2 linked regions of the Rhodothermus marinus genome follow. The protein of the gene in region 1 interacts with the protein of each later gene in a pairwise test. Links are inferred from orthologs where the notes say so. Each region holds a gene or a part of one and is shown on either strand. Other genes may lie near its edges.

What was found.
Region 2: the proteins of ftsZ (region 1) and GYH26_RS10285 interact in binary tests that used the Escherichia coli proteins (3 or more experiments, as listed by UniProt). The link is inferred for Rhodothermus marinus from one-to-one orthologs.

The regions. Positions count from the first base shown.
Region 1 is NZ_AP019797.1:3,297,078-3,304,166, reverse strand. Bases 217-3,005 are described here. They hold ftsZ (cell division protein FtsZ), read left to right. Parts: upstream 217-884; coding sequence 885-2,126; downstream 2,127-3,005. Other genes in these bases: GYH26_RS14460 (outer membrane protein), read right to left, coding at 2,431-2,940; ftsA (cell division protein FtsA), read left to right, coding at 217-800. Outside these bases: more of ftsA, read left to right, coding at 1-216; GYH26_RS14455 (hypothetical protein), read left to right, coding at 3,128-4,747; GYH26_RS14450 (hypothetical protein), read right to left, coding at 4,661-5,713; GYH26_RS14445 (MlaC/ttg2D family ABC transporter substrate-binding protein), read right to left, coding at 5,795-6,409; GYH26_RS14440 (TolC family protein), read right to left, coding at 6,448-7,089. UniProt on the Escherichia coli protein: Essential cell division protein that forms a contractile ring structure (Z ring) at the future cell division site. The regulation of the ring assembly controls the timing and the location of cell division.
Region 2 is NZ_AP019797.1:2,386,263-2,393,395, forward strand. Bases 436-3,268 are described here. They hold GYH26_RS10285 (rod shape-determining protein), read left to right. Parts: upstream 436-1,263; coding sequence 1,264-2,274; downstream 2,275-3,268. Other genes in these bases: purH (bifunctional phosphoribosylaminoimidazolecarboxamide formyltransferase/IMP cyclohydrolase), read left to right, coding at 436-1,100; mreC (rod shape-determining protein MreC), read left to right, coding at 2,278-3,102; dacB (D-alanyl-D-alanine carboxypeptidase/D-alanyl-D-alanine endopeptidase), read left to right, coding at 3,106-3,268. Also shown: more of purH, read left to right, coding at 1-435; more of dacB, read left to right, coding at 3,269-4,599; ATP-dependent protease subunit HslV, read left to right, coding at 4,669-5,220; GYH26_RS10305 (NYN domain-containing protein), read left to right, coding at 5,261-6,223; ATP-dependent protease ATPase subunit HslU, read left to right, coding at 6,242-7,133. UniProt on the Escherichia coli protein: Forms membrane-associated dynamic filaments that are essential for cell shape determination. Acts by regulating cell wall synthesis and cell elongation, and thus cell shape.

The sequences.
Region 1 (7,089 bases):
ACATCATCACGGGGCTGGTGTCGGCCGCCAAAAACGTGTATCGCTGCGTCGAAAAGGCCGGCTACGAGGTGGCCGACCTGGTGCTCGAGCCGCTGGCTTCGTCGTTTGCCGTGCTGCACCCGGACGAAAAAGAAATAGGCGTGGCGCTGATCGACATCGGTGGCGGCACGACCGACATCGCCGTCTTCGAGGACAACACGATCCGGCACACCGGCGTGATTGCCGTGGCCGGCAACAAGGTGACCGACGACATCCGGAAGGGGCTGGGGATCATGCGCGACCAGGCCGAGCGGCTCAAGTGCCGCTTCGGGGTGGCCATGGTCGATCTGATCGAAGAGGACGAGGAGATCACCATTCCGGGCATCGGCGGGCGACCTGAAAAGCGCATCAGCCGAAGCACGCTGGCGCAGATCATTCAGCCGCGCATGGAGGAAATTCTGGAGATTGCGGCCATCGAGATCAAGCGGAGCGGGTATGCGCGGCATCTGGCGGCCGGTGTGGTGCTCACCGGCGGCGGCGCGCTCATTCCGGGCACGGCCGAACTGGCGGCCGACGTGCTCGGCATGGAAGCCCGGATCGGTTCGCCCATGGGGATTTCGGGCGGCATGGTGGCCGAGGTGAGCGATCCGAAGTTTTCCACGGCCGTGGGGCTGGTCCTCTACGGCCTGCGACCCGAACTGATCGGGTCGCCCGGTCTGAGCCAGGAGGTCCACGCCCGGAGTGCTGGCGAATCGATGCCGGGTGAAATGCTGTTGCGCAAGATCGCCAGCCGCATGAAGGCCTGGTTCAACGAACTGTAGTCGGGGCACGATGGCGACGGGGATGCTCGCCCCGGCGCCTGAGGAATAAACAAGCTGAACCACAACCAAAAATTGAGGGGAGTCATGGAACAGTCCATCAGTTCGCGCTTCGCGTTCGACGACTCGGCGCATCCGGAAGCGAAGATCTGTGTCGTCGGGATCGGCGGTGGTGGCGGCAACGCCATCAACAACATGCTGGAGCGGGGCATCCAGGGTGTCGATTTCATCGCGATCAACACGGATGCCCAGGCGCTGGCCGCCAACAAGGCGCCCGTGAAGATTCAGGTCGGACGCAATCTGACCAAGGGCCTGGGTGCCGGCGCCCGACCTGCCGTCGGCGCGCAGGCTGTCGAGGAAAGCCGTGAGGAGATCGAACAGGCGCTCAAAGGCTATGACATGGTCTTCATCACGGCCGGCATGGGCGGCGGCACGGGTACCGGCGGTGCGCCCGTGGTGGCCGCCATCGCCCGGAAGCTGGGCATCCTGACGGTGGCCATCGTCACGAAACCCTTCGAGTGCGAGGGGCCCAAGCGCATGAAGGCCGCCCTCGACGGTATTGCCCTGCTCAAGGAAAACGTCGATACGCTGATCGTCATCCCGAACGAGCGCCTGCTCGACATTTCCGACGAGAATACCACGCTGCTGGAAGCTTTTGCGAAGGCCGACGAGGTGCTCTACAACGCCACGCGCGGCATCAGCGATCTGATCACCGTGCACGGCCTGATCAACCTAGACTTCGCCGATGTGAAGACTACCATGCAGAACGGGGGCACGGCGATCATGGGCTCGGCGGTGGCCTCGGGCGAGAACCGGGCCGAAAAGGCGGCCATTGCGGCCATTTCGAGCCCGCTGCTGGACGGGCTATCGATCGCCGGAGCCCGGAACGTGCTGGTCAACATCACGGCCGGCCGGTCGCTGGGTATCCGGGAGGCCACCACGGCCGTTCGTATCATCCAGCAGGAAGCCGGCGAGGACGTGGAGGTCATCTTCGGTACGGTGATCGACGATAACATGGGCGACGATCTGCGCGTGACGGTCATCGCCACCGGCTTCGACCGCGAGCAGCGGCCGGAGACGGTGGGACGTCGCCGGACCGTCCCGCTCGAGCCCGAAGACCCGTACATCAACTACAAAGGCGAGGAGAATCTGAAGCGGCTCGACACGCCGGCTTTCGAACGGCGCGTCATTCCGGGCACGACGCCGGCCGAAGGGGAACGCCTGGGAAACATCCGCCGGCTGCAGGCGGACGAACTCCGGGAGCGGGGCGAACGTATCCGGAAGGACAATCCGGACACGCCGGCTTTTTTGCGCAAGATGCTGGACTGATGCGGCCGCGTGATCGGTCGCCTCGCCCGCGACATCGGTGACATACAGATGACACCGACGTTTCCGAGATTGCCCGTGCATTGCGGTGGCCGAGGCCGGGCCGGACCCGGACGGCCAGCCCGACGGGTGGCGGGTGCGCAGCACCCCACCACCGGACCGACGAGCACGGTCCGTACACTGCAGGTTGCCCCGACCTGCAGGGGTTGTGGTTCAGCGGGCGGCCGATGAGGCTGCTAACAGAAAAGGGCCGCGTCCAGTCAGACGCGGCCCTTTCTGGTTTTGCTCCGAAACGATCCGTTTAGGCTCAGGGCCCGAATTTGAACAGCAACCCGCCGGCGATCGTCACCAGATCGACATCGCCCAGGACGGTAACCTGCGCCTGTACGAAGGGCCGAATCGGACCAACGCCGAAGCGGGCACCGCCGATCAGATTGATGCCGGTGTCGGTATCGCTGGCGCTGAATTCGCCGAAGTCGCCCAGGTCGGCACTGACCGACGTACGAGCAATACCCAGGCCGGCCCCCACATAGGGCGTAAAGACAAGACCCGGCCCGAAGCCCAGCAGGGCATTCAGACCCAGTTGCCAGAACGTTACATTTTCTTCCATGAAGTAGTAGTCGAACGTGGCCTGGAAGTCGATGGGCAGGACCATGACGCCCAGCCGGGCATCGACGCCCACAAAGGCCTCTTCTACATCTCCCCCGATGTCATAACCGACGCGGGGACCCAGTTCAAACGTAACCGGCGAGGGGACCTGCGCCTTTGCAGCGGTCACAAAAAAGAGGGCGGTCAGCAGTAAAGCTGCGTGTCTCATGGCGATGGTACGGTTTGGTTTTAGATAACGGGATCGCTGTTTCGAGAAGAAAGGATTGTGCCGTATTTTCCGGGAACGGCGCTGAATGCGCCTTAAGATACAATGCACGTGTTGAAACGGCAAGCGCCCGGATAACGAATTTGTAACCTTGAAGCCAAACATTTTTTCTGTCATTATTTCTAAAGCTTTGGCTATCGGGCTCCTGATCTTGCTCGGAATATCCGGACTTTCAGGCGTAAGGGCCCAGACGTGGGGGCTGGTGTGGCGGCTTCCGGACGACACGGTGCAGGCACTGCACCAGTGGCAGCACATCCGACAGACTGGCGCCGAAGCGCTGCGGCTGGAGACGGATTCGGTGCCGGCGTGGTTGCTGACGGCGGCCGACTCGCTGGGGCTTGCGCTTTTCGTTGAGCTACCGATCACGGAAGAGCCGGCCCGGCAACTTCGACGGCGTTGGCCTGAAGCCCGGGAAATGCTGCGCAGGCTGCTGGCGCAGATTGCCGGGCACCCCTCGGTGCGGGCCGTCGGGCTGGCCCGGCTGGCCGACACGGCCGATCCGGAAGCCTGCGCCTACTTCGAGTCGCTGCGGGATGACGTGCGACGGGCGCGTCCGGACCTGCAGGTGTACTACGAGACGCGCTTCATCGAGGGCGATCGGTGCGGGAAGGCGGTGGATTTTGTGCTGCTGGACGCGCGCGATGCCGCAGATCCCCTGCAACTGCTCCGGCGCTGGCAGCAGGCGCATCCGACGGTGCCTGTCGGACTCGGGCGGCTGGGCACCTGGGTCCGGGCCGATACGCTCCGTGGCCTGCGCGTGCCGCACTCGCCCGAATGGCAGGCGCGCTATCTGGAGCATCATCTGAACCGTCTGCAGGGGGCTTTTGAGGGGTGGGTGTTCGTCTACCGCTGGCAGGATGTCGAGCGTCGGCGGCCAGCGCTGCACCTGGATCGCCCGTTTGTGGAAGCCTATGGCCTGCACGATCAGCAGGGGCGGGCGCGACCGGCGCTTGATGTGGTGCGTGGCGTATTTGCGGGAACGCAAACGGTCTTTGCCTTTCCGGCCGGGCGTTCTCCGTCGGATTCCTGGCCCTGGGCGGTGCTGGTCGGATGGGTGCCGATCGTACTGCTGGTGCTGAGCTACCGGCTCTCGCCGCTGTTTCGGTTGCTGGGAGCGCGTTACTTCCGGGCACACGGCTTCTATGCCGAGGCTGTGCAGTACGGCCGTGATCTTCCGACGGGGGCGCTGAGCGTGCTGGGACTGGCCGAAGGGGTGGCGCTGGGCGTCACGCTGGCCGTCACGGCCGCGATGCTTCGGGAAAGTCCGGCCGCCGCCTGGCTGGTCGGACTGCTTCCGCCGGAACTGGCAACGCCGATCGTTGAAGCTGTTCGGACGCCCTCTGTGCTGCTCCTCGTGGTGCCGGGGAGTCTCGTGCTGCTGGGAGGCTGGGCGCTGGGGGTGCGACTGCTCAGCCGATGGGGACGGCGCACCGGCTTCGTGCAGGCCTGGACGCTGGCGCACATGCCCCGGTGGCCGCTCTTTTTGTTGATGATCGCCGCGCTCAGCCTGAAGCCGGATGCCGGGACCGGGCACGTCCTGCTGGCGCTATGGCTGCTCGTGGAAGGCTGGGCGCTGGTGCGAACGCTCCGCGACGTGGCGCAGGTGGTGGCAGGACCGGGCTGGCTGCGTGCGGTGCTGGCCGTGCTGCACCCCGGATGCTGGCTACTCCTTGCCGTGCTGTTCGGGCTGAGCCGGGGGCTCTACACCGGCCATACCGTCATGCTCTGGCATCTGCTCACCGTCCGGTAGCGGGATCGTTTCGGGCGTGCGGGTCAGCTCCGCCCAGACTTTTTCGGCAAAGGCATAAAACGGCTGCTTCTGGTGCAGCCAGCCGAAGTGCAGGGCAAAGGGCGTCACTTCCATGTAGTCGCCGCGTCCCGGCAGGCGCGTCAACAGGTTCAGCAGCAACCGGCGCAGAAACGGCGATGGAATCCCGCGAAGCGAATACACAAAGCGGTCCGTGTAGTAGCGGCAGGTTACCCGGTTGAAGTCGGGGTCGTGGGAGGTCAGGTCGTCGATGTAATCCAGTTGCGGGCTGTTCTGGCCGGCAAACCAGGGGAAAACGGGCAGGTTCAGCCGACTCATGGCCATGGCGAGGCTCCACTCACAGGATTCCTCGCTGCGGCCTTCGTGGAGGCGGCTGCGGAAGTGCGTCTCGTGGCGGCGGGCGAGAAACTCCGAGGCCAGTTCGCAGACGGTGCGCGTCAGCGTCGCATCCTGCGCGTAGATCATTCCGGCCTGCACGCGCGGCAGATAGGTCAGGCCGAAGCGGCGCAGCGTCCGGCGCCGGCGATCCAGCAGCACATCGAGTACCACGCCGAGGCCTTTGGGGCCGCCGAAAAAGAAGTCGGCACGCTCCAGGCCGGTGGCCGTGAACGGAAAGGCCGCAAGTTGTTGCCAGAGCGGATCGGGATTGCGGCACCAGATCATGTCGGCATCGACGAACAGGCACCGGTCGAAGGGCATGAACCGGTGTAGATGGTGTTTGAAACCGACGATGGAGCGATGCGCCTCGGGCAGCGGCGCGATCACCTGAAAGAGTCGATCCAGCCCGTGCCGTTCCAGCAGCGCCCGGTGCTCGTCCGGACAGAAAAGCGCCACCGGCCGGTTCGGGTCGTGCCGCCGCAGCGTGATTACCGAAGCCACCGCATGGCGCACGTAGCGCTCGGCGCCATAGGTGTGCAGTACGTATCCCTCCTGAAGCGGACCGGCCATTACGTTAAGGTTAAGACCCGGGGTCTCAACCCAACGATACGAAAGGCGCCGGGTTTTCGGCAAAGATTTGAAATTTTCGTTTTACGAAGAACTGGAGCGGGCCAGCTGGGCCTGCTTTTTCCGGAGGCTGTTCATGAGCGCGTCGAAGCCCCGCTTGCGGATCACGCTCTGGAAGGAGCGGGCGTAGCCTTCGACGGTGCTCACCTCGTCGATGATGATGTCGTAGGCCTTCCACTGGCCGTCGCGGCGCGTGAACAGATAGACCACCTGCGTGGGCGTTTCCTTGTAGGTGACGGTGGTAACGACGCGGGCGCTGTCGCCCTGCACCTCGACGCGGTCGTAGCGCACGCGGGCACGGTAGATGTCCAGGTCCGAGAGCGACTGCTCGCGCACGATGTCGCTGAAGACCTCGACGAACTCCTGTCGCTGCGCGGGGGTCAGGTCGTTCCAGAAGGGACCCAGTGCCAGCCGGCCCATCGTCTCGAAGTCGACGACGCCGTTGATCAGGTCTTTGAGCTGCTCGCGGCGTTCGGACGTCAGCGGACCGGCGTCGAGCAGCGCTTTGATCTGGCGGTCGCGCGACTCCAGCAGTTGGCGGAGTTTCTGCGCTTCGGGACTGGACTGCGCCCGGGCAACGGAAAAGCTACCGAGCAGCAGGCCGATCAGCAGCAGCACGAGAAGTTTCGGGGTGTTCATTATCGCAGCAGGTTGTTGGCGAATCAGGTGTTGCGAATTTATTCAACAAGCGTGCCGCGCCGCACGTTCAGGTCGAGCACACCGACGGCGCGTTGCAGGCGCAGCACGGCCCGGTTGTAATTGTAGACAGCTTCGTAGTACCGCGCCTGCAGTTCGAGGTTTTCACGGACGGCCCGCACGAGGTTTTCGGTGTCGCCGAGGTCCAGGTCGAAGTTGATCTGTTCGGTGCGCAGCCATTCCTTGCTGATGGTCAGGGCCCGGTCGCGGGCTTCCAGCGCCGCCTGTGCGATCCGGACGTTGCGGTAGGCTTCTTCGACTTCGAAGCGCACGAGCTGGCGGGCGGCTTCCAGCTGGTAGGCCACTTCGTTGCGCTGGGCGCGGGCCTGCTCGACGCGGGCGCGCGTCTGGCCGAAGTTCAGGTTCAGCCGGAAGCCGAGCCCGGCCCGCAGGCTTTCGCCCAGGTAGGGATCGCTGATGTACGGATTGGGCTGGCGGTAGCGGCCGGCCGTGTAGGTCCAGCGGCCGGAGATGCCCAGGAACAGCTTCGGGTAGTAGTCCGAGCGGGCCACATCCACGAGGGCTTCGCGGGCGGCCAGTCCGGCCCGGGCCTGCTGGATCTCTGGGCGGTTGGCTTCGGCCAGTTCCAGGTAGGTTTCCAGTGGCTGGAGCGTGAACGAAAG
Region 2 (7,133 bases), 910 kb from region 1 along the record:
CCGTCGCCGGCGAGCTGGAGCAGCACGCGGGTGCGCTGACGCTGGCCACGCGCCGCCGCCTGGCCCAGAAGGCTTTTGCCCGGACGGCCGCCTACGACCGGGCCATTGCCGCCTATCTGGAGCGCCGCCTGCAGCCCGAAGCACCGGAGCCGCTGCCGCCCCGGCTGCAGATCGACCTGCCGCGCGTTCAGATTCTGCGCTACGGCGAAAATCCCCACCAGCGGGCGGCTCTCTACGGCAACCCGGATCGGTTCTTCCGCCAGCTCCACGGCAAGGCGCTCTCCTTCAACAACCTGCTGGATCTGAGCGCGGCCCTGCGGCTAATCGACGAGTTCCGGGAGGCCGATCCCACCTGCGCCATCCTGAAGCACACGAACCCGTGTGGCGTGGCCACGGCCGACACGCTCGCCGAAGCCTACGCGCGCGCCTTCGCCACCGACCGGCGCTCGCCCTTCGGCGGGATCGTGGTGGTCAACCGTCCGCTCGACCGCGAGACGGCCGAGGCCATCGACCAGATTTTCACCGAAGTGATCATCGCGCCGGACTTCGAGGAGGGCGTGCTGGACTTTCTGAAAAAGAAGGCCAACCGACGCATCATCCAGCAGCTCCGTCCGGTGCAGGAAGAGCTGGACGTGCGCTCGGCCGTGGGTGGCCTGCTGGTGCAGGAGGCCGACGGTCCCCTGCCGCCGCTGGAGGCGCTGCGTTCGTCCTGGCGCGTGGTGACCCGCCGCGCTCCCACCGAAGCCGAGTGGCGCGACCTGGACTTCGCCTGGCGCGTGGTCAAACACGTCAAGAGCAATGCCATCGTGTACGCGCGCGACCGGGCCACGCTGGGCATCGGGGCCGGCCAGATGAGCCGGGTGGACGCCTCCGAGATCGCCGTGCTGAAAGGAAAACGCGAAGGGCACGATTTTACCGGAAGCGTGGTGGCCTCCGACGCCTTCTTCCCCTTTGCCGACGGCCTGCTGGCCGCCGTCGAAAGCGGTGCGCGCGCCGTAATCCAGCCGGGCGGCTCCATCCGGGACGAAGAGGTGATCCAGGCGGCCGACGCGCACGACGTCGCCATGGTCTTCACCGGTACCCGGCACTTCCGCCACTGAAAGGAACGATTTTCGCACTTTTCTGCCGGCGGGCGGATCTATTTGCCCGCCGGTTTACTATTTTAAGGGCGCATCCGGCCGAAAGGCCAGCGTGGAGTCCTAACGTTCCTGGCCTGCCTGCACCATGCGCCGGCGGGCCCGGACCCAAACCTTCAGTAGATCCATGGGGCTGTTCAACTTCGCCACCGACGTTGCCATTGACCTGGGGACGGCCAACACCCTGGTGTACATCAAGGGCCGCGGCATCGTGCTGAACGAACCCAGCATCGTGGCCGTGCACCGGAGCACGCGCAAGGTCATTGCCATCGGCCGCGAAGCCCTGCAGATGCACGAACGCACGCACCCCGAGATCGAAACGATCCGGCCGCTCAAAGACGGCGTCATCGCCGACTTCGAGGTGGCCGAGCAGATGATCCGGGGTTTTATCCAGAAGGTGCAGCGTAGCTGGTACACCTCGATCCGCCGCATGGTGGTCTGCATCCCCAGCGGCATCACCGAGGTGGAAAAGCGTGCCGTGCGCGACTCGGCCGAGCACGCCGGCGCCAAGCGCGTCTATCTGATCAGCGAACCCATGGCCGCCGCCATCGGCATCGGCCTGAACGTGGAGGAGCCGGTGGGCAACATGGTAGTGGACATCGGCGGCGGCACTACCGAGATCGCCGTGATCGCACTGGCCGGGATCGTCGTGAACGAGTCGATCCGCATCGGCGGCGACGAACTGGACAACGCGATCATCCAGTATTTCAAGCGTAATCACAACCTGCTCATCGGTCAGCGCACGGCCGAGCGCATCAAGTGCGAGATTGGAAGCGCCGTCGAGCTGGACCCGGAGCTGGAACTGTCGGTCAAGGGACGCGATCTGGTCAGCGGCATTCCGAAGGTGCGCACCATCTCGTCGGAGGACGTGCGCGAGGCGCTGCGCGAGCCGGTCAGCCAGATCGCGGCGGCCGTGCTGCGCTGCCTGGAGCGCACGCCGCCGGAGCTGGGCGCCGACATCCTGGAACGCGGCATCATGCTCACGGGCGGTGGTGCCCTGCTCAAAGGGCTGGATGTGCTGATCCGCAACCGCGTAGAGCTGCCGGTCTACGTGGCCGAGGATCCACTGACGGCCGTGGCCCGCGGAACCGGCAAGGTGCTGGAAGACCTCGATCGCTACGAGCGGGTGCTGCTCTAAGCCATGACGCGCACAAACTGGCTCGTTGACGCCTTGCTGCTGGTAGTGGTGCTGGGTCTGTCGCTGACCCTGCTTTTGCTGCACAACGAGCCGGTGCTCAGGGGTCTGCGCGCGCTGACGCTGGAGCTGTCGGCCCGGGCCGAGGCGCGCCTGGCCTGGGCGGGCCACTACTTCCGGGCGCTCGAGGAAAACGAACGACTGCGGGCCGAAAACATCCACCTGGCGGGCGAGCTGGCCCGCGCCCGTGAAGCCCTGAGTGCCAACGAACGCCTGACCCGCCTGCTGGCGCTGCGCGACAGCCTCTCGCCGCTGCCGTTCCGTGCCGCCCGCATCGTGGCACGCGACATCACGCGCCAGCGCAACTACCTGACGATCGACGCCGGCCGCAACGATGGCGTGCTGCCCGGCATGGCCGTCGTAGACGACCGGGGTATCATCGGCACGGTCCTGCTGGCCACGCCCCACTATGCCCGCGTCCTTCCCTACCTGAACACCGATTTCCGCGTGGCGGCTCGCATCCAGCCCATCGGCGCTGCCGGCATCGTGCGCTGGGACGGCGAACAGCCCGACCGCCTGCTCATGGAATTCGTCAGCCGCACCGAACCCGTACAGCCCGGCATGCCGGTGGTCACCACCACCTACAGCGGCATCTTTCCACCGGGCTTTCCGGTGGGCCGCGTTGCCGAAGTCACCCGCCAGCCCGGCCTCAACACGCTGCGCATCTACCTGGAGCCGGCCTCGCCCCTGGATCAGGCTTCCTACGTGTTCGTCATCCTGCGGCCGCCCGACCCGGAACGCCAGCTGTTGAACAGCACCGACACACCCTGAGCCATGCGCCTGCGCATCTGGCCGATCCTGCTGTTGCTGTGGAGCGTGCCGGCGCCGGTCCATGCCCAGTCGCCCCGGCCGCTCCAGGCGACGCTGGACCGGTTGCTTGAAACCCCCGACTACGAGTCGGCCTTCTGGGGCGCGCTCGTCCTGGACCTGCGCGACAGCACCGTGCTCTACGCCCGCCACGCCCGCCAGAACTTCACCCCGGCCTCCGTCACCAAGCTGTTCATCACAGCGGCGGCGCTGGAACAGCTTGGTCCCGACTTCCGCTACGTGACCCGTCTGCTGGCCGACGGATCCGTCATAGACGGCGTGCTCCAGGGCAACCTGATCGTCCGTGGCGCGGGCGACCCCGCCATCGGCGGCCGCTTCACCGACGGCGACCGCACGGCCACGTTTCGCGCCTGGGCCGACTCGCTGCGCCGCCGGGGCATCCACCGGATCGCCGGCGACCTCATCGGCGACGACGACTACTTCGACGACACGCCACTGGGCACGGGCTGGAGCTGGGACGACCTGACCTACTGGTATGCCGCCGAGATCAGCGCACTGTCGTTCAACGACAACTGCGTGGACGTCACGATCGAAGCGCGCCGCCCGGGCGAACCGGGCCTTCTGACGTGGGAGCCTCCCACTACCTACGTCTCCCTGATCAACCAGACCTACACGATTCCCGCCGGACAGCAGCTGAAAGAAGGCTATCGCCGCCTGCCCGGTACCAACACGATCGTACTCTTCAGTCGCGTGCCCGAAGGTCGCCGCGACACCGAGTCGCTCACAGTGCACAACCCGACGCGTTTCTTTGTGCACGTACTGCGCGAGGTGCTGCTGGCCGAAGGCATCGCCGTCGAAGGAGAGCCGGTGGATGTCGATGACCTCTCGATCAAACCCGAATACACCGCTCCGAACCTGTGGACGGTAGCCACCTATACCTCGCCGCCACTTTCAGAGATCGTCCGGATCATCAACCGGCGGAGCCAGAACCTGTACGCCGAAATGCTGTTGCGCACGCTGGGGGCCGAGCGGCCGGTGCCCGACAGCACGCTTGTGCCCGGATCGGCCGAGATGGGGCTGGCAGCCGCCGCCCGCACCTGGCTCCGCGCCGGCATCGACACCAGCCGCATCCAGTTGGTGGACGGTTCCGGTCTTTCGGCACAGAACCTGGTTACGCCCGAGGCTACCGTACGCCTGCTGGCCTACATGGCCACCCATCCCGATCGCGCGGTCTGGCGGGCGTTCTACACGTCGCTGCCTGCCGGCGGCGAGGAAGAGACCACACTGCAGGATCGCTTTCGTGCCGGACGCGCCCGCGGCAACGTCCGCGCCAAGACCGGCACGATCTCGAACACGAGCGCCCTGGCGGGATATGTGCGCACCGCCGACGGCCGCCTGCTCGCCTTTGCCATCTTCTGTAATCACTACACCGTCCCCACCCGTCAGGTCCGCCGCACCATCGACGCCTTCGTCGAGCACCTGGCCCGCTACCGCAACTGACGGGATCAACCCCTCCGCTCTGGCCGTTCATGGACGGCATTTTGTACACAACCTGCAGCCAGATAACCGATGCCCCACCAGCAGATTCACGGCACCACGGTACTGGGCGTACGCCATAACGGCCGCGTGGCCCTGGGCGCCGACGGACAGGCCACGCTGGGCAACACGGTCATGAAGCGCCGCGCCCAGAAGGTCCGGGCGCTCTACAACGGCAAGATCCTGGCCGGCTTTGCCGGCGCCACCGCCGACGCCCTGACGCTTTTCGAGCGCTTCGAGGGCAAATTGCAGCAACACGGCGGCAACGTGCTCCGCGCGGCCGTCGAACTGGCCAAAGACTGGCGCACCGACCGCTACCTGCGCCGCCTGGACGCCCTGCTGGCCGTCGCCTCACCCGACCGCCTGCTGCTCATCAGCGGCAATGGCGACCTGATCGAACCCGACGACGACATCGTGGCCATCGGCTCCGGCGGACCCTTCGCACTGGCCGCTGCCCGCGCCCTCCGCAAACACCGCCCCGACCTGTCGGCCCGTGCCATCGTCGAAGAGGCCCTCTCCATTGCGGCCGACATCTGCATCTACACCAACCACGAGTTCACGATTCTGGAGATTGATTCGAAATAAAACTCAGGAAACTGATTAATAAAAAATAATGCGAGGAATAATGGATCGTTCACATTCCAGAAAACCGATCCGAACCACGGCCCTCTTTGTGGATTACGAAAACCTGTATCAGCAGGCTGCCCGCTACCTGAAAGATACCAGCGACCTCAACGGACAGCTGGCCGATCTGCTCTACAGCCTCCGTCGCTATCTGCTGGCGCGTCGTCGCTTCCGCGTGGTGCTGGGACGTGCCTATGCCGACTTCGAGCAATACGACGACGGGCTGGCCATCCAGCGCGTACTGGCCGAACAGGGCATTGTGCCGCGCATGGTGCCTTCGAGCTACGAGGCGCCATCCCGATCGCTCCAGCTCACCATCGACGCACTGCAGACGCTGCAAAGCCATCCCGAAGTGCAGGCGTTCGTGGTGGTCAGCGGCAACCGTTCGTACCTGCCGCTGCTGGAGCACCTGCGCGGCCACGGTCGCCAGATCGCCCTCCTGCAGCTGACCTCGCCTTCCGACCTGGTCTATGAGCGCCTGGGCGACCGCCTGCTGCTGGATCCCCGTCCGATTCTGGAGCACGCCGGATTGCGTCAGCTGCTGGCACACCTGTCGGGTCCCGTAGAAAATACGCCGCCTGCCCCGCCGCCGGCCTTCGCTTCGCTGGCCGACGATCCGGATGCCCTGAAGGCGCTCGAACTGATCCTCGAACACTTCGGCCAGTACGAGGAGGTCTACCTTACGCCTTTGCTCCGGAAGATGTCGGAAACCTTCGACGAAACCCGGGTCGAGCCCAAAGAGCTGATCAACCGCCTCGAAGCAGCGGGCGCCGTCCGGCTGGAACGTCGGCGCGGCTTCCCCTACGATTACACCGTGCTCATCCTGCACGAAGACCACCCCGACGTGCGTCGCCTCCGGGAAGCAATGGCCTCACAGCCTGAGCCGGAACCCAAGGTCGGCGGAGATCTATCCGACGAAGATCACGTTGAAGACACTTCCGGGGAAGAACCGTCGGCGTTCTAATTCGTCAACCTGTCTGCCATGGAGCAGGAACCCCTTACTTCTCAGGAGGCCGGAATGAAGCGCGAGCTGACCCCGCGCGAGATCGTCGCGGAGCTGGATAAATACATCGTCGGTCAGGAGGAAGCCAAAAAGTGCGTGGCCATTGCGCTGCGCAACCGCTGGCGCCGGCTGAACGCCCCGCCGGAGATGCGGGAAGAGATCATGCCGAACAACATCCTGATGATCGGCCCTACCGGCGTGGGCAAGACCGAGATTGCCCGTCGCCTGGCGAAGCTGGCCGGTGCGCCGTTCATCAAGGTCGAAGCCACCAAGTTCACCGAGGTCGGTTATGTGGGCCGCGATGTGGACAGCATGATCCGCGATCTGGTGGACATCGCGGTCAACATGGTGCGCGAGGAGCACGAGCAGCGCGTGCGCGACCGGGCCCGTGAGCTGGCCGAGGAGCGCATCCTCGACATCCTGGTGCCGCCGGCCCGCCCGACTCCCCGCCCGGAAATGGTGCAGGGTCCGGGCTTCTTCCTGCAGAGCACGGCCACCACGGCCGCCGACGACGCCGAGGCCGAAGCCCGGGAGCGCACCCGTCAGCGTTTCCGTGAAAAGCTCAAGGCGGGCGAGCTGGACGACCGGGAGATCGAAATTGAGGTGGCCGCCGACACGATGCCCATGGTGCAGGTCTTCGGGCCGCTGGGCATCGAGGAAATGGGCGTCAACCTGCAGGAGCTGTTCGGTAACCTGACGGGCCGCCGCCGCAAGAAGCGCCGCGTCACCGTGGCCGAAGCGCGCGAGATCCTCACGCAGGAGGAAGCGCAGAAGCTCATCGACATGGACAAGGTCACGCGCGAGGCGCTGGAGCGCGTGGAGCAGTCGGGCATCGTCTTCATCGACGAGATCGACAAGGTGGCCGCCCGCG